Regions from separate parts of the Streptomyces sp. NBC_00654 genome, predicted to be linked through region 1. Evidence: riboswitches for the same ligand, from Rfam matches in the RefSeq annotation. Region 1 holds a riboswitch; each other region holds the start of a gene.
What was found. Region 1 has a riboswitch for cyclic di-AMP ahead of OHA98_RS05790 (C40 family peptidase). Riboswitches for the same ligand answer to the same signal wherever they lie in the genome.
Positions count from the first base shown of each region.

Region 2: linked by a shared signal. The riboswitch ahead of OHA98_RS17235 (LysM peptidoglycan-binding domain-containing protein) and the one ahead of OHA98_RS05790 (C40 family peptidase) in region 1 are both predicted to bind cyclic di-AMP.
Region 3: linked by a shared signal. The riboswitch ahead of OHA98_RS37680 (M23 family metallopeptidase) and the one ahead of OHA98_RS05790 (C40 family peptidase) in region 1 are both predicted to bind cyclic di-AMP.
Region 4: linked by a shared signal. The riboswitch ahead of OHA98_RS34675 (transglycosylase family protein) and the one ahead of OHA98_RS05790 (C40 family peptidase) in region 1 are both predicted to bind cyclic di-AMP.

Region 1 covers NZ_JAPEOB010000001.1:1,301,630-1,307,227, forward strand. The annotation lists gene OHA98_RS05775 (GNAT family N-acetyltransferase) at 1-665, opposite strand, end outside; gene OHA98_RS05780 (C40 family peptidase) at 731-1,807, opposite strand; gene OHA98_RS05785 (hypothetical protein) at 2,201-2,554, shown strand; gene OHA98_RS05790 (C40 family peptidase) at 2,620-3,789, opposite strand; cyclic di-AMP (ydaO/yuaA leader) riboswitch at 3,788-3,934, opposite strand; gene pcrA (DNA helicase PcrA) at 4,206-5,598, shown strand, end outside.
Region 2 covers NZ_JAPEOB010000001.1:4,022,682-4,028,279, forward strand. The annotation lists gene OHA98_RS17225 (SpoIIE family protein phosphatase) at 1-412, shown strand, start outside; gene OHA98_RS17230 (FAD-dependent oxidoreductase) at 466-1,866, opposite strand; cyclic di-AMP (ydaO/yuaA leader) riboswitch at 2,326-2,511, shown strand; gene OHA98_RS17235 (LysM peptidoglycan-binding domain-containing protein) at 2,515-3,399, shown strand; gene OHA98_RS17240 (GMC oxidoreductase) at 3,587-5,230, shown strand; gene OHA98_RS17245 (carboxymuconolactone decarboxylase family protein) at 5,232-5,598, opposite strand, start outside.
Region 3 covers NZ_JAPEOB010000003.1:1,158,785-1,164,382, reverse strand. The annotation lists gene OHA98_RS37700 (FAD-dependent monooxygenase) at 1-480, shown strand, start outside; tRNA gene OHA98_RS37695 (tRNA-Met) at 534-607, shown strand; partial or broken gene OHA98_RS37690 (TipAS antibiotic-recognition domain-containing protein) at 710-894, shown strand; gene OHA98_RS37685 (PP2C family protein-serine/threonine phosphatase) at 1,118-2,290, shown strand; cyclic di-AMP (ydaO/yuaA leader) riboswitch at 2,646-2,798, shown strand; gene OHA98_RS37680 (M23 family metallopeptidase) at 2,810-3,841, shown strand; gene OHA98_RS37675 (aldo/keto reductase) at 4,062-5,006, shown strand; gene OHA98_RS37670 (PrsW family intramembrane metalloprotease) at 5,078-5,598, opposite strand, start outside.
Region 4 covers NZ_JAPEOB010000003.1:535,228-540,825, forward strand. The annotation lists gene eno (phosphopyruvate hydratase) at 1-357, opposite strand, end outside; gene OHA98_RS34675 (transglycosylase family protein) at 714-1,448, opposite strand; cyclic di-AMP (ydaO/yuaA leader) riboswitch at 1,452-1,632, opposite strand; gene OHA98_RS34680 (transglycosylase family protein) at 1,923-2,894, opposite strand; gene OHA98_RS34685 (cytochrome P450) at 3,039-4,475, opposite strand; gene OHA98_RS34690 (tetratricopeptide repeat protein) at 4,472-5,598, opposite strand, start outside.

The DNA.
Region 1 (5,598 bases):
TCCAGCCAGACGGTCCGGCAGCCCTGGCCGAAGGCCCGCTCCGTCAGCCAGGCCGAGAGCGCGGCGCCGACGCCGCGGCGGCGGAAGGTCTCCGCGACGGCCAGGCCGACCAGTTCACTGAGACCGCCGACCGCGATGGAGCAGCCGCCCACCCCGGCGGGAGCGGCGTCGAGGGTGGCCAGAGCGACGATCCCGCCGTCGGCCGCCGCCTTGCGCAGCCCGTGGGCCATGTCTTCCGCGGGTTCGCCCTCGCCGCCGAAGCCCTGGTGCTGGGTGCGGGCGGCGTCGGCGAACTCCGCGTCGGTGACCGGCACCGCGATCCGCAGCCCGTCCACCGGTTTCGGCGGGAGCAGCGCCTCGGGGGCGCAGGCCAGGAGCGGGGCCCGGTTCTCCACGGTGAACCCGGCGGCCAGCAGCGCCGGTTCGACCGCCGGGGCCCAGACCGGCAGGTATTCGAGCCGAGGCATCCGCTCCCGCTCGCGGAACGCGTCGATCAGAGCCGTCACCTCCGCCGCGCTCGGCTCCGCGTCCCGGTCGGGGATGGCGTAATTCGCGTACTTCAGTGTCCAGAGCGGGTTGTGCCGCACGGTGAAGGGGCCCACCCGGTAGTGGCCGGGGGAGCGGAGTGCGAGCGCGCGGGCGTACTCCTGGACCTCGATGTCCATCGGTGTACGGGGGGCCATCGGCATACGGGGAGTCCTTCGGCGGGTCCGGTGTCGGCGCCGGGAGACTACGCCACCCGGGTCGCTCCCGCGAAAGGCATTTCGTCGAGGGGCGCGATGCGGACCGGTGCGCCGGGGCGCGGTGCGTGGATCATCCGGCCGCCGCCGATGTAGAGCCCGACATGGCTGATCCCGGAGTAGAAGAACACCAGGTCGCCGGGGGCCAGTTCGGAGCGGGAGACCCGCTGTCCGGCGTTGATCTGTGTGTAGGTGGTGCGGGGCAGCGAGACACCGGCCGCGCGCCAGGCGGCCTGGGTGAGCCCGGAGCAGTCGAACGAGGAGGGGCCGGTGGCGCCCCAGACGTACGGCTTGCCGATCGCCCCGTACGCGAAGCCGACGGCCTGGGCGGCACGGGCGTTGGGGGCCACGGCCGAGCCGCGGGGGAAGGCGCGGTCCGCGTGGGAGGTGCCGCCGCCGTGCCGTGCGTCGGCCGCGCGCTCGTAGTCGGCGCGCTGGGCGTCGGTCAGGGTGTCCAGGAGCCGCCGTGCGTCGGCCAGTTTGCCGGTGATCCGGGCCTTGTGTCTCTTCAGGTCCGCCTGGCGGGCGGTGAGGGTGCCGATCTCCTCCTCGGCCCTCGCCCGGACCCGCGCCACCTCGGTCAGCTGGCGCCGGATCCCGTTGAGCACGGTCGCCCGGCGGTCACCGGCCCGGTCCAGGAACGCGGCGCGCTGGAGGTACTGGTCGGGGTCGGAGGAGAGCGCCAGCTGGACGGCCGGGTCGAGCCCGCCGGTGCGGTACTGCGCGGTGGCCAGGGAACCGAGGTCGTGGCGCGAGGTGTTGAGGCGTTCGGTCCGGCGGGCCGCCTCGTCGCGCAGGGCGTCGAGGGCCTTCGCCGTCGCGGTCGCCTTCTCCTTCGCCCCGTTGTACTTCTCGGTGGCGACCTCCGCGTCGTGGTACAGCCGGTCCACCTTGGTCTTGACCTGGGCCGGGGTGGGCCGGGGCTCGGCGTGGGCCGCCCCGGCACCGGTGGCGGTGGTGGCGGTCGCCGCCCCGGCGAGGGCCAGGGTGGCCGCGGTGCGGGCAGCAGGGCCGGTGAACAGGCGCTGCTTGGGTTTCCGGTGAGCTGATTTCCGGTGCGCGGCCACGAGGGCTGCATCCTTCCTGTCGGCTGCCCGCCGGGGGCTGCCGACGGGCACGCGAGGCCCGGTGGGCCGGCCACCACGGGGGGAGCGGCCGACCGCCGGACCTCGCGGCGGGGTGAGCGGGTGCCGCCCGGTACGGGCGGCGCTGGAGAGCCGATCACCTGGGAGGGACGCTAATCGCGGGGCGCGGAAAAGAGTCGACATGACAGCTATTGCACGCATGTGGCGTTTCGCTGTGCCGGAATGACCGGAAATACTGCCTCAGAGTCAGGCAATTCGTGCAGGTCCGGGCGAAATCCGTAAGAACGAGCCAAGAACGCTACACCTGGCTGTGAGGTGGTGCTACGGCCAGGGCCGCGATCCGCGGTTCGGGGCAGGGCCCTAGGCTGCGGGACCATGGACGTACTCATCAATATCTTCGTCGCCCTGCACATCATCGGCATCGCCTCGTTGCTGGGAGGTTTCCTGACCCAGATGAAGGCGATGGGCGCGGGCACGGCGCGATTCGTTCCGGCCATGCTGCACGGTGCGCTGACCATGCTGGTCACCGGCGTCGCCCTGGTCGGGCTCAACCAGGCCGACGACCAGACCGTGAACAACATCAAGATCGGCGTGAAGCTGCTGATCCTGGTCGTCATCCTCGCGCTCGTCTACATCAAGCGGGACGAGGAGAAGGTCGACAAGGGCGCGTTCGCCGCGGTCGGCGGTCTGACGGTCGCCAACATCTTCATCGCCACCCTCTGGACCTGAGCCGGCCGGTCCCGTCCCGGAGCGCCCCGGGACGGCCTTCACCGGCCGTCCGGGGCGTCGCGCGGTCAGGCGGGGCGCACGCTGCCGTAGATCGGCATGTAGTAGATCGACTCCTCGCGCACGTTCGCGCCCGGCTTCGGCGCGTGGATCATCATGCCGTCGCCCTTGTAGATGCCGACGTGACTGATGTCGTCGTAGAAGAAGACCAGGTCCCCGGGGCGCAGATCCGCCGTGGCCACCCGGGTGCCGACCTTCACCTGGTCCCAGGTCGTACGGGGGAGGTCGACCCCGGCCGCCTTCCACGCCGCCTGCGTCAGCCCGGAGCAGTCGTACGAGGCGGGGCCCGTCGCGCCCCAGACGTACGGCTTGCCGATCTGGCCGCGCGCGAACGCGAGGACCTTCTCCGCCTTGGCGGCGTAGCCGCTGTCCGGCCCCGATCCGGTGTCCGTCCCGCCACCGGTGCCGCTCCCGGAGTCCGGCTCCTTCGCGGCCTCCTCCTTGGCCTTCCGCTCGGCCTCCGCCTCGGCGGCGGCCTGCTGACGCGCCAGCTTCTCCGCCTTGATCCTGGCCTCGGCCTTCTTCTCGCGCTCCAGCTCCGCCAGCCGCGCCTTCTCCTGGGCGGTCAGCGTCGACAGCAGGGTGCGCGCCTCGGTCAGCTTGGTCTGCACGCTCTGCTTGCTGGTGCGCAGCGTGGCCTGCGACTCGGTGAGCGTCTCCAGGCTCTTCACCGCCTCGGTGCGCTTGACCGCCGCCGCGGACTGCTGCTCGCGGAAGTCGGCGACGGCCTTCTGCTGCTGGCTCGTCATCCGGTCCATCAGCTGGTCCTGGTCGAAGTACGCCTGCGGGTCGTCCGCCAGGAAGAACGTCGCGGTGGGCGCGATGCCGCCGGTGCGGTACTGCGCCGCCGCGTAGTTCCCGAGGGCGCGGCGGGCCTCGTTGACCTTGTCGGCGCGCTTGGCCACATCGTCGAGCAGGGCGTCGACCTCGGCGCGCTGGTTCGCGGAGGCCGCCTTCGCCTCGTTGTACTGCTGGGTCGCGGTGCCCGCCTGCCGGTAGAGGTCGTCGACCTTCTTCCGGACCTCCTCGATCCCGGGCCTGGGCTCCGCGGGCGCGGCCGTCGCGCTCTGCGTGGAGAGCAGCGTGACGGAGGCCAGCGCCGCCGTCGTCAGCCCGACGGCGGGAGTGGTGGTGCGCACCTTCGTACGCGGTTTGCGATGCGAGGCCAAGGCCGGCATCTCCTTCCGTGGACCGCCTGCCGGGTTGGCTGTCGGGTTCGGGCGGAACGGAAGGCTGCCCTACGGCCCCGTGGGGAAGGGCCGGTTCACCCCGGTACCGCTGGTGGGTCCCCGGTCCCGGGCTGCCGTCGGGCAGTACGGATTCGGCGGGGGCGTCCGCTCGGCGTGGTTCGCCGCAAGGGGGTACGGGGCGCCCGACCGAGCACGCTAGCCACCCGTGGGGCCGCTGTGAAGGTTGATGTTCGATATGCCCGATACATTTTCGTGACCTCGGTGAATCGGGCCCGCGGGAACCGGGCGCCGCCGCCCTTCCCCTACGCGGTGTGGGTGCCCGGTCTCCGTACGTGCCCGTCCGGCCGCCCTCGTATCCGATGCGGCCACGGACTGTCGGTGCGGCGGCCTAGACTCGTCAAGCGATGAGCAGCCTCTTTGACGACAGCTTCCTGACCGGCCTCCAGCACTCGGAGGAAGGGCCCCCGCCGCCTCCCGAGGACCACGCACCCGAAGCGGTGCCGGAGGGTCTCTTCGAGGGCGTCTTCGACGCGCCCCCGCCGCCCCGCGACGGCTATTACCGGGACGGTGCCCCGCGGCCGGTCATCGACGCCGCCGCGCTGCTCGACGGGCTGAACACCGAGCAGCGCGCCGCCGTGGTGCACGCCGGTTCGCCGCTGCTCATCGTCGCCGGGGCCGGCTCGGGCAAGACCCGGGTGCTGACCCACCGGATCGCCCATCTGCTCGCGGAGCGCGGTGTGCACCCCGGCCAGATCCTCGCGATCACCTTCACCAACAAGGCCGCGGGCGAGATGAAGGAGCGTGTCGAGCAGCTCGTCGGCCCGCGCGCCAACGCCATGTGGGTCATGACCTTCCACAGCGCGTGCGTACGGATCCTGCGCCGCGAGTCGAAGAAGCTCGGCTTCACCTCGTCGTTCTCGATCTACGACGCCGCCGACTCCAAGCGGCTGATGGCCCTGGTCTGCCGCGATCTGGACCTCGACCCCAAGCGCTACCCGCCGAAGTCGTTCACGGCCAAGGTCTCGAACCTGAAGAACGAGCTGATCGACGAGGAGACCTTCGCCGGCCAGGCCGCCGACGGCTTCGAGAAGACACTGGCCCAGGCATACGCGCTGTACCAGGCACGGCTGCGCGAGGCCAACGCCCTGGACTTCGACGACATCATCATGACGACGGTCCACCTGCTCCAGGCGTTCCCCGATGTCGCCGAGCACTACCGCCGCCGCTTCCGCCACGTCCTGGTCGACGAGTACCAGGACACCAACCACGCGCAGTACACCCTCGTGCGCGAGCTGGTGGGCCCGTCCGGCGAGGCGGACGCACCCGCCGAGCTGTGTGTCGTCGGTGACGCGGACCAGTCGATCTACGCCTTCCGGGGCGCGACCATCCGCAACATCCTCCAGTTCGAGGAGGACTACCCCAACGCCACCACGATCCTGCTGGAGCAGAACTACCGCTCCACGCAGACGATCCTCTCCGCCGCCAACGCGGTGATCGAGCGGAACGAGAGCCGCCGCCCCAAGAATCTCTGGACGAACGCCGGCAGTGGCGCCCGGATCACCGGCTATGTCGCCGACACCGAGCACGACGAGGCACAGTTCGTCGCCGACGAGATCGACCGGCTGACGGACGCGGGCGACGCGAAGGCCGGCGATGTCGCCGTCTTCTACCGGACGAACGCCCAGTCACGTGTCTTCGAAGAGATCTTCATCCGCGTCGGGCTGCCCTACAAGGTCGTCGGCGGAGTGCGCTTCTACGAGCGCAAGGAGGTCCGGGACGTCCTGGCCTACCTCAGGG
Region 2 (5,598 bases), 2.7 Mb from region 1:
CGGCCAGTTCGCCAGCTGCTGCTACGTCGTCCTCGACCCGGTCACCGGTCGTACCCAGGCCGTTCGGGCCGGGCACCCGCAGCCCGTGCTGCGCCACGCCGACGGCACCACGGAGGTGCTCGACCTCTCCGGCGGAGTGGTCCTCGGTGTCGACGGCGGGGCGGTCTATCCGGTCACCGAATTCCGGCTCGGCCCGGGAGCGACGATAGCTCTGTTCACCGACGGGCTCATCGAGCGTGCGGGGACCGACATCGACGAGGGCATCGAGCGACTGCGCAGCACCATCGCCGAGTTCGGCCCGGCGCCCCTCGGCGACATCGCGGACCGGGTGATCGAGGAGGCCGGACAGGCCGAGGACCGCCCCGACGACATCGCGCTGCTGCTCGCCTCCCGCTGGACGGCGGCGGACTGAGCCACCGCGGTCCGGCGGGCGCGAACCTGCCGACGGGCCGACGGGCCGACGGATCAGGAACCGGCCGGGGTGTCCGTCGCGGGGGAGACCTCCGGGGCACCGGAGGCGTCCAGCATCGCGGAGCGGTCCACGACCTTGATCCGCTCGCGGCCCTGCTCCGCGCCGAGCGCCTGCTCGTGCGCGTCCAGGCGGTGCCAGCCCTCACGGGTGGTGTAGCGGACTCCGCGCTCGTCGAGGAAGGCGACGACGGCGTCCGGCTCCGGCTGCGCCGGGGCGGGGAGCCGGCCCTCGGCGCGGTCCTCCAGCAGGCAGGCGACCGTCTCGTTGGCATCGCCCTTGGTGTGACCGATCAGGCCGACCGGCCCCCGCTTGATCCAGCCCGTGACGTACACCGAAGTCATCGGCTCGTCACCGGTGATGACGCGTCCGGCGGCGTGCGGGACGGTGCCGGAGCCCACGTCGAAGGGGAGCTTGGGCAGCTCCTGCGAGTAGTAGCCGACGGCGCGGTAGACGCTCTGCACGTCCCAGTCGGTGAAGGAACCGGTACCCCGGACGTTGCCGGTGCCGTCCAGCTCGGTGCGCTCGGTACGCAGACCGGCCACGCGGCCGTCCTCGCCCAGGATCTCGACCGGCGACTCGAAGAAGTGCAGGAACAGCTTGTGCGGGCGGTCACCGACATCGCGTATCGCCCAGTTCTCCAGCGTGGAGGCGACCATGTTGGCCTGCTTGTTGCCCCGCCGGGTCTCGATGGAGCCCGCGTCGTAGTCGATGTCCTCGGGGTTGACGATGACCTCGATGTTGGGCGAGTGGTCGAGCTCCCGCAGCTCCATGGGGCTGAACTTGGCCTGGGCGGGGCCACGCCGCCCGAAGACGTGCACCTCCAGCGCCTTGTTGGCCTTCAGGCCCTCGTACACATTGGCCGGGATCTCCGTCGGCAGCAGCTCGTCCGCCGTCTTGGCGAGTACACGCGCCACGTCCAGGGCCACGTTGCCGACACCCAGCACGGCGACCTTCTCCGCCGTCAGCGGCCAGGTGCGCGGGACCTCGGGGTGCCCGTCGTACCAGGAGACGAAGTCGGCCGCTCCGTAGGAGCCGTCCAGACCGGCGCCGGGGATGTCGAGCGCGCGGTCGGCGTCGGCGCCGGTGGAGAAGATCACGGCGTCGTAGAAGGACCGCAGATCGTCCAGGCCGATGTCGTTGGGGTAGTCGACGTTGCCGAAGAGCCGCAGCTGCGGCTTGTCCAGCACCTGGTGCAGCGCCTTGACGATGCCCTTGATCCGGGGGTGGTCCGGGGCCACGCCGTAGCGGATCAGGCCGAAGGGGGCGGGCATGCGCTCGAACAGGTCGATCGACACACCCGGGTCCTGTGCGGCTTCGGATTTCAGCAGCGCGTCCGCTGCGTAGATCCCGGCAGGACCGGCTCCGACGATGGCGACGCGGACGGGGCGTGTCATGGCGTGTTGTTCCTTAGGGCGGACGAGCGCGGGCAGGGTACGGCGAACAGCAGAGGTAAGGCTTGGCTTACCAGTCTCCAACGCACACGTTAAGCCCTGTCGCGTCCGGACGTCGGGCCGGGGTCCCGCGGAGCCTCCCGCCGGCTCACCCCGAGAGTTCGAAATGGGCGATTTGGGCGATTGACCGGAATTGGTCCACCCCTTCATAAAAGATCATTCAGGCTGTTTGCCGGTTTCGCGCCTCGCGCAAATCGCCCTTATCGGACTCAGTGGTGAGCGTCACGTTCCGGACCCCGGACGCCGTGGCGCGCCGCCCGGTTCCCTTCTGCGCCGGGGAATCTGACTTCGCGTCGTGAGATTGCCGACAGGGATTTCCATCAATTGATCTTGCGCAGGAAATGCGATCCGGAATTCAGGGCTTGTTCCGATCAAGATTTCTCGCCTACGGTCACCGTCAATCCGGATGGAACGCCTAATCCTGCCGCCGTCCGGCAATCGAACCTACTCACGTACGGCAGGAGCGGGGGACCCAGGTAAGACGCCGGTCCGGTATCCGGACCGGCTGGGGTGAAGTCGCATTCGCGTGCGGCCAGGCAGCTCCAGCCTGAACCCGACAGCTCACCTCGCAGGCGGCGGAGAGGATTCACCATGCCCGAAACGGGCAAGTACCGTCGTTCCACGTCCGCCCGTCTGACCCGCGGTTTCATCGCCGTGGGCACCGGCGGAGCCGCCCTTGTGCTTCCGCTGGCCGGTGCGAGCTTTGCCTCCGCGGCACCCGCGCAGCACTCCATCACCGCCGAAAAGGCCGTGGCGCCGACTGCCGTATCCGTCAAGGAAATTGCCGCGCAGCGGGCGGATGCCACGACCCATTCCGTGGTCGAGGGTGATTCGCTTTCCAAGATCGCCCGCAGTTATTCCCTCGGTGGTGGCTGGCAGAAGCTGTACGACGACAACCGAAAGGCCGTCGGCGACAATCCCGACCTGATTCACCCCGGCCTCAAGCTGTCGATCGGATCCAAGGCGCCGGCGCAGCCCGAGTCCACTGCCTCCTCGTCCGACCGGAGCGAGGGAGGCGACCGCGCCGACCGCTCGCAGCGCACGAGCGCGCAGCCGGGCGCCAACGGCTCCGCCGCCGACACGGCCACCGGTACGGCTACCCAGGCCGCCGCCACCGGTACCGTCGCCGTCGCGGCCGAGCAGCCCACGGCGTACACGAACGACCTCGACGGCTGGATCAAGGAGTCGCTGGCCGTCATGGCCGAGCACGGGATCCCCGGCAGCTACGAGGGCATCCACCGCAACATCATGCGCGAGTCCTCGGGCAACCCGCTGGTCGTCAACAACTGGGACTCGAACGCCGCCGCCGGGATCCCGTCCAAGGGCCTCCTCCAGGTCATCGACCCGACCTTCCAGGCCTACCACGTGCCCGGTACGTCGATGGACAGCCTCGACCCGGTCGCCAACATCACGGCCGCGTGCAACTACGCCGCCGACAAGTACGGCTCGATCGACAACGTGTTCGGGGCGTACTGACACCCGTCGGTGTCGGGAGTGAGTGGCAGGCCGACGGGCGGTACGGAGTCGCAGGGCTCCGTGCCGCCCGCCGGCTTTTGCCGGGGCGGCCTTGAGCCGGACCGTAAGTTACCCGTCAGTGTGTAGTGACTTACTACGCATTCGACAGTAGAACCTGTTTCACTCTGTCGAGAGTGAGGGATGTCACATGAGTGACACTACCATGCAGGATGCGAGATCCAAGGGCGTCTCGCGTCGAAGGTTCCTTGCAGGAACAGGTTCTCTTCTTGGGGCCGTGACCCTGGCGGGCCACCCGGCCTCGGCCAGGGCGGAGGCCGGGGTGGCGCCCGCCGGGATCGATCCCGGCGCCCATGTCCCGGCCCTGGTGATCGGCACCGGATACGGCGGCTGCGTCGCCGCGCTGCGACTCGCCGAGGCGGGCGTGGATGTCCATATGGTCGAGATGGGGATGGCCTGGGACACCCCCGGGCCGGACGGCAGGATCTTCGCCAACACGACCAGCCCGGACCGCCGTTCCTACTGGCTGCGGACCAAGACCAAACAGCCGCTCAGCAACTTCCTGGGCTTCCCGATCGACCGGAACATCCCGCGCTACACCGGGATCCTGGACGCCGAGGAGTTCGGCGGCATCACGGTCTACCAGGGCCGCGGCGTCGGCGGCGGCTCGCTGGTCAACGGGGGGATGGCCGTCACCCCCCGGCGCGAGAACTTCGGCGCCATCCTCCCCACGGTCGACGCCGACGAGATGTACGGCACCTACTACCCGCGCGCCAACGCCGGGCTCGGGGTCGGCACCATCGACCCTGCGTGGTTCGAATCCGCCGACTGCTACCAGTACGCCAGGGTCGGCCGCAAGCACGCCGAACGTTCCGGCTTCCCGTTCCTCTTCGTGCCCGCCGTGTACGACTGGGACTACATGAAGCAGGAGGCGGCGGGCACCGTCCCGAGGTCCGCGCTGGACGGCGAGATCCTCTACGGCAACAACTACGGCAAGAAGTCGCTGCAGAAGACCTACCTGGAGCGGATCGGAGCCACCGGCAAGGTCTCCGTCTCACCGCTGCACAAGGTCACCTCGGTCGCCCCCGCGGCCTCCGGCGGCTACACGGTCGTCATCGACCAGCTCAACACCACCGGGGACACCACGGCCACCAAGTCCGTGACCGCGGACCGGGTGTTCTTCGCCGCGGGCAGCGTCGGCACCAGCAAGCTGCTCGTCATGCTCAGGACCACCGGCGCCCTGCCCCGCCTGAACAGCGAGGTCGGCAAGGGGTGGGGCGACAACGGCAACGTCATGTGCGGCCGGGCCAACCACATGTGGGACCCGACCGGAAAGCTCCAGGCGTCCATTCCCACGGGCGGCATCGACAACTGGGCCGCAGGCGGAGCGTTCGCCGAGGTCGCCCCGCTGCCCACCGGGATCGAGACGTACGCCTCGTTCTATCTCTCGATCACCAAGAACCCGAACCGCGCCGAGTTCGTCTGGAACGCGGCGACGGGCAAGGTCGACCTGAGCTGGCAGACCGCCTGGAAGCAGCCCTCCATCGACGCCGCCAGGACCATCTTCGACAAGATCAACAGAAAGGAGGGCACGATCTACCGGACCGACCTCTTCGGCACCTACAAGATCTGGGGCGATCACCTCACCTACCACCCGCTCGGCGGCGCCGTACTGGACAAGGCCACCGACAACCACGGCCGCCTGCACGGCTACCAGGGCCTGTACGTCATCGACGGAGCCCTGATCCCCGGAAACACCAGCGTCAACCCGTTCGTCACCATCACCGCGCTGGCCGAACGGAACATCGAACAGATCATCGCCACCGACCTGTGAGTCAGTGACCGGGCAGCGCGCACACCGTGTCGAGGCCCAGGACGTGGTTGAGCCGGCCGAACACCAGCCAGGAGCCGATGCTCATCGTCAGCTCCACGATCTCCAGCTGGCTGTAGGCCGCGCTCATCCGCGTCCAGAACTCCTCGTCGAGCCCATGGTGGTCCAGGGAGTACCGCTCGGCGTACTCCGCGGCCAGCCGGGTCCGGACGTCGAACGCGTCGGTGGTGCGCCATGCGGCCACCGCGTCGGCGAACGAGTCCTCGACCGTCTCCCCGTCCCGCTCGGTGCGCCAGTCCAGACAGAACGCGCACCCGTTGATCTGGGCGATCCGCAGCCGCGCGGCTTCGAACTCGCGCAGTCCCAGGGTC
Region 3 (5,598 bases), on a different contig from region 1:
GACAACACCGAGCTCCGGGTCACCTTCGGCTTCGGGGGCGGGCCGCTCGGGCCGGAAGCCCGGACCCAGGAGGCGTACCGGGCGCTGGTCGCCGCGCACATGGCGCCGCTGCGCTGGGAGAGCGACCGGCTGCTCAAGGCGCTGCGCGAGGCGCCCGACTTCTACGCCGATGCCGTGGCCCAGGTGCGGATGGACCGCTGGTCGCGGGGGCGGGCGGTGCTGCTGGGCGACGCCGGGTACGGGGCGTCCGTGCTCTCCGGGCAGGGCACCGGCCTGGCGCTGGTCGGTGCTCAGGTGCTGGCGGACGAACTGGCGCGGGCGGACGGTGACCACACGCTCGCGTTCGCGCGGTACGAGGAGCGGATGCGTCCGTTCGTCACGGTCAACCAGGCCCTCGTCGAGGGGCGCGGCGAGGCAGGCTCTCCCGCGTCCGAGGAGGCTCTCGACCGGGCCAAGAACGCCATCGTGCTGGAGGTCTGACGTGCCAGGTGGTCAGGAGTGCGTCCGGCATGCCGTAGAGTTGCATTCAACGACGCGGGGTGGAGCAGCTCGGTAGCTCGCTGGGCTCATAACCCAGAGGTCGCAGGTTCAAATCCTGTCCCCGCTACTGAAGGACCGGGCCCGGTACGCATACAGCGTGCCGGGCCCGAGTCGTTTCCGGACCGTGTGCCGGATCCACCGGGTCCATGGGTGCCGTATCCGCCGTATCCGCAGGGGCCGTGACGCGTACGAGCGCGGCGGCCGGTGGTGGCGCTCGCTGGGCGCGGCGGGGCAGAGGAGATGTATGCCGCCGATCCGCGTTTCGCGAAGAACTACGATCGGTACGGGGACGGCACCGCCGCCTTCGTACGGGATGCGCTGACGATCTACGCGGAACTCCGGCTCTCCGACTGACCTCCGGAGGCCCCGGCCCCGCACGCTCCCCTCTTTTGGCCGATGAGGAGTCGCCGCACGGCGCGGCTCCGGCAAGCCTGGACGGGGCGCGGTACCGTCCGCAGCCGTGGATGGACCGGGCAGGAGTGCACAGGTGGGGAAGCGGGACAGGCGGCGCGGGAGACCTGCCGGGCTGCCCCGCGCCCGGAGCCGTTGGCGGTCGGCCTTCCCGGTGCGCGGGCGTGTGGTCCCCTCCTTCGGTTTCCCGGCCCGCCATGGTGGCCGGGGGCCGGCCGGAGGCGTCGGGGCCCGCCGGTTCGTACGCGCGCTGCCCGCCCTGATGATCGGCGGCGGGCTGCTCTTCGACGTCGGGACCCCGCCGACCTTCACCGCCGTACCGCTGTTCGTGGCGGCACCGCTGATGGCCGCCCCGTTCTTCAGTCTGGCCAGCACCGTCCGGACCGGCGTGGCCTCGGTGCTGGCCGTCTTCGCTCTGCACCTGTACGCGGGGACGCTGACCCGGGCCGCTCCGGTCACCGAACTGATCACCGTGCTCACGGCCTCGGTGCTCGCCCTCGTCATCAACGGTGTCGTGCGGCGCGGCAACGAGCAGCTGGCCTCGGCGCGCTTCATCGCGGAGACCGCCATGCGGGCCGTGCTGCCGACCCCGGACGACCGGATCGGCGGACTGCATGTCGCCGCACGGTACGAGGCGGCCCAGGCGGACGAGTTCGTCGGCGGTGACCTGTTCGCCGTGGCGGACACCCCGCACGGCGTACGTCTGGTGCTCGGGGACGTACGGGGCAAGGGGCTCGACGCGGTCGAGGCGGTGGCGGTGATCATCGGGGCGTTCCGGGAGGCCGCCGAGCAGGAGCGTTCGCTGGAGGGGGTCGCCCAGCGGCTGGAACGGGCGCTGGCACGGGAGGGGACCCGGCGCGGCGGGCTCGACGCGATGGAAGGGTTCATCACGGCGGTGCTCGTCGAGATCCCGCCCGGCTCCCTCTCCTTGCGCATCGTCAACCGGGGGCACCCCGAACCGATCCTGCTGCACGCGGACGGAGCGCTGGAGGTGCTGTCGCCGACCGTGCCCGCGCTGCCGCTCGGGATGAACCTGGGTGCGTGGCCGGACCGGGCCGACGAGTGGGGTCTGCCGCCGGGGGCGACGCTGCTGCTGTTCACGGACGGCCTCTCCGAGGCGCGGGACGCGTCCGGGGCCTTCTACGATCCGGCGGCCCGGCTGCGGGGCCGGATCTTCCCCGGGCCCGAGGAACTGCTCTCCGCGCTCACCGACGATGTCCGGCTGCACACCGGCGGCCGGTCCACTGACGACATGGCACTTCTCGCGGTGGGAAGGCCCGCTGAGGGACAGCCGGAGCGCCGGACGACCGTGAGGATCGTGGGCCGGGGCGATGAATGAGCGGGACGTGCGGGCGTGAGGTGCGGACGGGGACGTGGACGGATGTGTGGACGGATGTGTGGACGGACGTGTGGACGGACGTGTGGACGGGATCCGTGGTTGGAGCGCGTGCCGGTTGCCGGGCGATACCACCGTACGTAATCGAAGGACACCGCTCCGCATAACATTTGATGCAATGTCAGAAATCAAGTAGTGATCAAATCGTGCTCTGCTCGTCCGATTCGGGATGGTTGCATCACGTAAGTCCAGGCCGAAGTCGCGAACGATCACTGGGAAGAGCTTGGAATAGGACCCGTCCGTCTATTAACGTTCGATAACGCAGCGCGGTCGTCCCAGTCGTCGCAAGAGGCGGCACCGTGCGCGAGCGCCGAATCCCGCAAGGGAACCGGGGAACCACCTACATGGGGTGAATCGGACACCTGCGTCTCGTCAGAGGCGGAGGGGCCCGTAGGAGACCTTCCTGCTCCGAACCCGTCAGCTAACCCGGTAGGCGAGAAGGAAGGAAAGGAGTGCGCCCACGTGGCGTCCAACAAGCCTGCCCCCGAGGCCCCGTCACCCTTCGCCACCGGCAACTTCGGTGACTCGGACAGGACCTGGGAGGAATGGAATCCCACCGAGGAGTCCATCCGGCCCGTGCGCGGCAGGCACCGCGTAGCCAAGCAGCGGGGACTCGCCCGTAGCTCCACCGTCCTCGGGGTCGGTGTCATCGCGGCCGTCGGAGCGGGCGGCATGGCCACCGCGCAGAGCAAGCCGCCGGTCTCCATATCTCTTCCCGATTCCCTCGCGGCCAGTCTCCCCGACGCCAAGTCCCTTCCCGGCGTGGGTTCCTTCCTGTCCGACGACGAGGACAAGAAGCCGGTCGCGACCGCACCGCTCACCTCCGCGGGTATCACCGACGCCGAGGCGGAGCAGGGCACGACCGACCCGGGCGAGGCACTGCGCGCCCGCATCCTTCAGCAGGCCGAGCAGCAGCAGGCCAGCGCCGACGCCGAGGCCAAGGCCGCGGAGGAGAAGGCGGCAGCCGAGAAGGCCGCCGCCGAGGCCAAGAAGCAGCAGGACAAGGCCGAGGCCAAGGCCGCCGCCGAGAAGAAGAAGGCGGAGGAAGCGGCGAAGAAGAAGGCGGAGGCCGAGCGCCTCGCCAAGCTCGCCGCCAGCTACGCGCTGCCGACGTCCTCGTACAGCATCACCTCGACCTACGGTCAGTCCGGCACGATGTGGTCCTCCGGCCACCACACCGGCCTCGACTTCGCGGCGCAGAGCGGCACCCCGGTCAAGGCCGTGCACAGCGGCACCGTGAAGTCCGCCGGATATTCCGGCGCGTACGGCTACCGCACGGTCCTGGTGCTCGATGACGGCACGGAGATCTGGTACTGCCACCAGTCCTCGATGAACGTGTCGGCCGGTCAGAAGGTCAGCACGGGCGACACCATCGGCCGTGTCGGCGCCACCGGCAACGTCACCGGCGCCCACCTCCACCTGGAGGTCCGCACCCCGGGTGGCTCGGCCATCGACCCGATGAGCTGGCTGCGCAGCAAGGGGCTCACGGTCTGAGAACCCGTTGGGTGACCTCCGGCCGGAGGCCACCCGGCAGGCTCCGAGTCCCGCCCCGGCACCGCGCTTCCCCTGCCCCAGCGCCGCGTTCCCCCCGCGCCCTCACCGGGCGCCCCCGAACCCCGGCAGCCCTGACGCACACCCCCCGACGTCAGGGCTGCCGGTCCGCTGTCATGGAATAGCGCCCCCGGGTGCTCTCGTTGAACTCTTCATGACTTCTGTGACTTCTCTGCGCCCGCTCGGTTCCTCCGGCCTTCAGGTCTTCCCCCTCGCCCTCGGCGGCAATGTCTTCGGCTGGACGGCGGACGAGGCACAGTCCTTCGCGGTGCTGGACGCGTACGCCGCGGCGGGCGGCAACTTCATCGACACCGCCGACTCCTACTCCGCCTGGGTCCCCGGCAACGAGGGCGGCGAGTCGGAGACCGTCATCGGCAAGTGGCTCGCCTCGCGTGCCAACCGGTCCGACATCGTCGTCGCCACCAAGGTCGGTGCCCACCCCTCGTACAAGGGGCTCTCCGCCACCACCATCAGGGCCGCCGCCGAGGAGTCGCTGCGCCGGCTCGGCACCGACCACATCGACCTGTACTACACGCACTTCGATGACGAGACCGTCCCGGTCGAGGAGATCATCACGGCCCTCGACCGGCTGGTGAAGGACGGCAAGGTGCGTGAGATCGCCGCCTCCAACATCAGCCCGGAGCGGCTCCAGGCGTCCCTGGACTTCTCCGAGCGCGAGGGCCTGGCCCGCTACGTCGCCCTCCAGCCGCACTACAACCTGGTCTCCCGCGACACCTACGAGGGCGCCCTCCAGGACACCGCGGCCCGCGGCGGGCTCGCCGCCGTCCCGTACTTCGCGCTGGCCTCGGGCTTCCTCACCGGAAAGTACCGTCCGGGTACGTCGGTCGACAGCCCGCGGGCCGAGGGCGCCGGCCGGCACCTGGAGTCGGAGCAGGGCCGCAAGGTGCTGGCGGCGCTCGACACGATCGCGCGGGAGCGCGAGGCCGAGATCGCCACGGTCGCCCTGGCCTGGCTGGCCGCGCGGCCGACCGTCGCCGCACCGATCGCCTCCGCCCGCACGGTCGAGCAGCTGTCCGCGCTGGTCGCGGTGGCCGGCCTGCACCTGACGGACCAGGAAATCGCCGCGCTCACCGAGGCGTCGGCCTGATCCACGGCGGGACCGGTCCGGCACGCGGTGGGCCGGTCCCGCCGACCGGGCCGGGGCGCGTGCCGTCCCGGTTACTGCGGGGGACGCAGATACGGGTTGGCGCCGCCGTACTGCTGGGGCGGGGTCGCGTGCGGTGCGGGCCCGTACTGCTGGGGCGGGAACTGACCCGCGTACGGCGGTCCCGCGTGCCCGTACCGCTGCGGACCCGGCGTCGCGTACGGATACGGCTCCGGATACGGATACGGCCCCGGATACGGGCCCGGGGATGCGTACGCGTGCGGGTGCTGCTGCTGCGGGAACTGCCCGCCGTACGGCGCGGCCGGGCGGCGGGGGTGCGTGTGCAGTCGGCCGGTCGCGTGGGCCGCGTACGTCAGAGCCGGACCGGCGATCTCCCGGCGCTGCCACAGGTGGTGCAGCAGCTCCCGCTCCCGCCCGGCGAAGTCCGGGCCCGCCGAGTCCAGGCGGGCCCTGCGGCGCAGCCCGGCCAGGGACGTCGCGAACGACTCGTACTCGGCGACCGCCCGCGCCGCCGCCCGGCCGCGGGCCCGGTCGGGGTGGCCGTGCCAGTGGCGGGCCAGATCACGGGCCATGC
Region 4 (5,598 bases), on a different contig from region 1:
GGCGACGGCCAGCGAGACACCGAGGATGGCGTTGGCGCCGAGCGAGGCCTTGTTCTCGGTGGCGTCCAGGTCGAACATCGCCTGGTCGATGAGGCGCTGCTCGGTGGCGTCGTAACCGACGAGCTCCGGGCCGATCTGCTCGATGACGGCGAGGACGGCCTTCTCGACGCCCTTGCCCTGGTAGCGGTTGGGGTCACCGTCGCGAAGCTCAATGGCCTCGAACGCACCGGTGGAGGCGCCGGACGGAACAGCAGCACGTCCCGTGCTGCCGTCGTCGAGGCCAACCTCGACCTCGACCGTGGGGTTGCCCCGGGAGTCGAGGATTTCCCTGGCTACGACGACGTCGATGGACGGCACGAGGCATCTCCTTCTGGGATATGACGCTGGTTGTGCAGGGTCACTGTGGCCTTGCGACACGAGCCTAACCGGCTCGGCCCCGTGGGGCGGCCGACCGCCCGTCTCCTGGGACGAAAAAGGACCCAAGGGCCCGCATACCGGGAGGAAGGTCAAGAAATTTACTGGCTGGTAACTACAGAAGTTGAACGCACGGAGCCGGCCGCGCAGCCAAAACACCCCGGCCCGGCGCGCACGGGGGGTGAGCGCGCCGGGCCGGGGGCGGAGCCGAGGGAGATGCCGCCGGACGTCCCCCTCGGAGGGAGGAGAAGCCGTGATCCGCTTCGGCCGGAGCGGGAGCGCTCCGGGCCGGGCGGGGACTACTTCAGGTGGAGCTGCTGGCCCGGGAAGATCAGGTCGGCGTCCTGGACGATGTCGCCGTTGAGCTTGAAGACCTTCTGCCAGCCGCCCTTGACGCCTTCCTTCTCAGCGATCTTGCTGAGGGTGTCGCCGGACTTCACCTTGTACTCGCCGTCGCCCTTCTGGACCTTCTGACCGGTCGGGGTCGTCACGGTCTTGGCGGACTCGGCCTTGGGGGCGGCCGGGGCGGTGCGCTGCTCGCCGCGGGAGGCGGGCTGCTCGGCCTGGCGCTCCTGCTGCTTCGGCTGGGCCTGCTGCTTCGGCTGGGCCTGCTCCTGCTCGGCCTGGCCGGAGCCGGTGTCGACACCCGGGTCCACACCGTCGTTGGTCAGACCGCCGGCACCGGCGCAGGCCCAGGCACCGGGGCCCTGCATGTCGAGGAGCTTCTCGGCGGTGGCGATCTGCTGGGACTTGGTGGCCAGGTCGGCGCGGGCGGCGTACTGCGTACCGCCGGCGGCTGCCCAGCTGGACTGCGAGAACTGCAGACCGCCGTAGTAGCCGTTGCCGGTGTTGATGGACCAGTTGCCACCGGACTCGCACTGGGCGACGGCGTCCCAGGTGGAGACGGAGGCGGCGGAGGCGCCGGTCGCACCCATCAGCGGGACGGCGACGGCGGCACCGGCGACACCGGCGAGCGTGGCGACACGGACGGCCTTGGACGGGCGGCGGTGCTTGCCCTTGCTGTTACGCAGCATGGAACTTCTCCTCACCGACGCCTACGAGGTGAGCTGTCGGGTTCGGGCCAAGTGAGTTGCCCGGCCGCGTGTCCTAGCACGCGACTTCACCCCAAGCCGGTCCTGATCGCTCTCGTACGGGACGAGTCGACCGGGCCCGGCGCTTACCTGGGTCCCCCGCTCCTGCCTACGGCGCTTTACGCGTCTGTTCCCTTCGACCGACGGCAGGATTCGGCGTGACGGTCGACGGGGCCCGCGGTGCGAGCGGTTCCGACCGTAAACACAGGCAACCCCCACATTCAAAGATGGACATACCGGTCAATCGGGCCTTACTTGCCATCAACAGAGGAACGTTTCCGCAGGTCGGGGGCGATATGGGCGGACCCGGCGGACGAGACACGCCAGTTGAAGCAAAGAGACCCATGTCTCACTTACGCATAAGTGGACATAGGCCTCTGAACTACCCCGGATTTCGGGGCGTTTTCCCGAATTGGATCAGTTGGCGGCGGCGCCCTCGACATCGCCGGAGGGGGCCGCGTCCGGGCTCAGCTCCAGGCTCTGGCCGGGCAGGATCAGGTCCGGGTCCACCCCGACGGCATCCTTGTTCGCCTCGTACAGCGCGGTCCATCCACCGGGGAGTTTCTGTGCGTCAGCAATCGCCCAGAGGCTGTCGCCCGGCCGGACGGTGTAGTCGCCGCCGACGGGTGCCGTACCGCCGTCGCGCGCCTCGCCCTCGCCGCGCGAGGCATGCCGGCCGGACTCGCGCCCGCCGTCCCGGTCCGCGGCCCGGCTCTCCTCGGGGGCCGGCGTACCGCGGTGCTTGCCTCCGGTGCCGTCCGTGCCCTTCGGGGCGTCAGGCGCCGAGGAGCCCTCGGGTGCGGGCGCCTTCGGGGAAGGGCTCGCGGGCGGCGCGGAAGGGCTCGACGAGGGGTCGGCCGCCTCGCCGGAGGCGTCGTTCCCGCCCGGCGTACCACCGCCGTCGGCTTCGTCCGCCGTCCCGTCCGTCCCGCCGTCCGGCAGTCCGTCCGCCGGCGCCATATCCGAAGGGTCGGCGGAGGGCGCGGGACCCGGGTCGACGCCCGGCAGCGAGCTGTCCGTCGCGAGTCCGGAGATCACCGCGCAACTGGGCCAGGCCTTCGGACCCTGGTCGCCCAGGACCTTCTCCGCCACGGCGATCTGCTGCGAGCGGCTGGCGAGGTCGGCCCGGGGCGCGAACGCCGTGCCGCCGTACGCGGACCAGGTGTCCTGCGAGAACTGGAGCCCGCCGTAGAAGCCGTTGCCGAGGTCGGCGCTCCACATGCCGCCGCTCTCGCACTCCGCGACCCGGTCCCAGGTCGAGGCCTCGGCGGCGTGCGCACCGGCCGCGCCGAGCAGCGGGATCGCAATGGCCGATCCCGTCACGCCCGCGGCGACGACGATGGCGGGTGCCTGGCGAGGGCGGCGGTGTCTGCCGTTCGCGGAGCCCATGGGGTTTGCCTTCCGTGCGACTGACTGGTGTGGGTACTGAGGTGACCGGCGAGTCACGTGACGCCCCGTTCGAGGCGTTGAACGGTGAACCTAGCGGGACTCGAACGTGTGTCACAAGTCGATGCAGCGCAGATCACGTGAAAGTCACAGAGTTGACGCAGCGTCACTTCTGTTGTGCCGCCGGCCCGGCTCGAACTCCACCGGCAGCGTGCGCAGTCCACGCATGATGAGACCTCCGCGCCACCGCAAATCGGTCGGTTCTCCCGCAAGTCGCAGCTCCGGAAGGCGTCGTAGCAGCGTCGCGATCGCCGCCTGCCCCTCCAGCCGGGCGAGCGGCGCTCCCAGGCAGTAGTGGATGCCGTGCCCGTAGCCGAGGTGCTGATTGTCACGCCGTGCGAGGTCGAGCGTGTCCGGGTCGTCGAACCGTTCCGGGTCCCGGTCGGCCGCGGCGAGCACGACGAGCACAGGATCACCCGCGGCGATGTCCCGCCCCCCGAGCGTCAGCGCCTCGGTCGCGAAGCGCCAGGTGGCCAGCTCTACCGGTCCGTCGTACCGCAGCAGTTCCTCGATGCCCGTGGCCAGCAGCTCCGTGTCCCCCGCGTCGAGCGCGCGATCGAGGAGCGCCCGCTGTTCCGGGTGGCGCAGCAGGGCGTACGTACCGTTTCCGATGAGGTTGACCGTGGTCTCGAATCCGGCGAAGAGAAGGATGAAGGCCATCGCGGCGGCCTCGTTCTCGGTGAGGTGCTCGCCGTGGTCGCTCGCCCGGATCAGACCCGAGATCAGGTCGTCGTCCTCGCCCTCGGCCCCCAGGCCCTCCCGCTTCCGGTGGATCAGCTCCGCGAGATAGCCGCGCATCTTCTTGACCGACCGGGCCACCCCGCCGCGCGGGCCGCCGCCGTGGCGGATCATCATGCCCGCCCAGTCCCGGAAGTCGTCCTGGTCCTCGCGCGGAACACCCAGCAGATCGCAGATGGCGTAGATGGGGAGCGGGAAGGCGAAGTCATGGATGAGGTCCGCCTTCCCCTCCTCGATGAAGTTGTCGATGAGGCGGTCCGTCAGCTCCTGCACGCGCGGCGCGAACTCCGCGACCCGGCGCGGGGTGAACGCCTTGGAAACGAGCCGGCGCAGCCGGGTGTGGTCCGGCGGGTCGATGTTCAGCAGATGCGTCATCAGCTCCGCCTTGCGCTCCCCCGGGATGCCCGTCTTCCCCTTGGCGTGCGCCGGCTCGGCGTGGTGCGCCGGGTTCTTGGAGAGCCGGGAGTCGGCGAGAGCCTGCTTGGCGTCCGCGTACCGCGTCACGAGCCAGGCCTCGACCCCGCTGGGCAGCGTCGTCCGGTGCACGGGGCTGTGCTCACGGAGCCATGCGTAGGCGGGGTACGGGTCGGTGGCGAACTCCCAGGTGAAGAGTTCGGGGGCGGGGGGCGCGGGCGCGGGGGCCGTGTCTCCGAAGGCGCCGGGGGCGTACGGGCAGACGGGGGCGGGCGCGGGGGCGTCGGCGGGGGGCTCGGCTGCGTCGGAGTGCGCGGGCGCGGGGGCGTCGGCGGGAGGCTCGGCTGCGGGCTCGGCGGGGCTGGCGTTCACCCCTCGACGTTATCCGGCCGCTCCTCACGGGCCGCCCGCAGATCGGCGAGCGCCTGCTCGGCACAGTGGTGTCCGGCCTCGACGGCCTTGCCGAACCACTCCTCGGCCTCGGCCTCGTTGCCCTCGTCCTCCAGCATCACCGCGAGTGCGTAGGCCGCGTTGTAGTCGTCCATCCCATGGCTCCGCTCGAACCAGTGCCGCGCCTCCTCCGTCTTTCCCCGGCCCTGCAGGAGATGCCCGACGTTGCAGGCCGCACTGGAGTTCCCGGCCTCCGCGGCCTGCCGGTAGAGGCGTTCCGCCTCCTCCTTGGCGCCCGCCTCGTCACGGATCAGCGCCAGATTGTTCATCGCCCTGGCGTCGCCCTGCGCGACGGCCTTTCCGTACCACTTCTCCGCCTCCTCCGGCTGCTCCCAGTCGTGGAGCAGCGAGCCGACCTGCCACGCGACATTGGCCTCCTGCCCGCACGCGGCCGCCTTCAGGTACCACTGCATGGCGGAACCCGTGTGCCCCTGCCCCCGGTGGAGGTCGCCCAGCCGCTGCGCCGCCGGGCCGTCGCCCGCCTCCGCGGCCTCGGTCAGCCAGAACTCCGCACGTTCGGCCAGTACGGAGCCGAGCTCGCGCTGCGCCTCCACGTCTCCCGCCTCCGCCGCGGCCTCCAGATACGGGATCGCCGCCTCCGCCTCGTCCCGGGCTGCCAGCGCCTTCCCGACCAGGGCCGCAGCCTCGGTGCTGCCCGCGTCCGCCGCGCTCCGGAACCAGCGCTCCGAGGCGGCCTCGTCGCCGAACTCCCGGTCGATCCGGCCGAGCGCCGTCAGGACGTCCGGATCGCCGTCCGCGTCCGGCTCCAGCGCCGCGTGGGCCCGCTGGTGGATGTCGTCGCGGAGCCCGCTGACACCGCGCACCACTTCGAGGGCGAGCAGCCACATCTCCAGGGGCACCGGGGAGGCGAAGCCCGGTGCCCGGTCGTGCGCGTCCGCCACCAGGGAGTGGTAGACCCGCCAGGTGTTCCTGCCCCGGCCCGCCACGAGCATTCCGGTCACCCCGTGCCGGACGCCGGACGCCCAGGCGAGGGCGTCCACGAGACTCTCCCGCTCGGCCCTGACGTACTCCGCCCCGTACAACC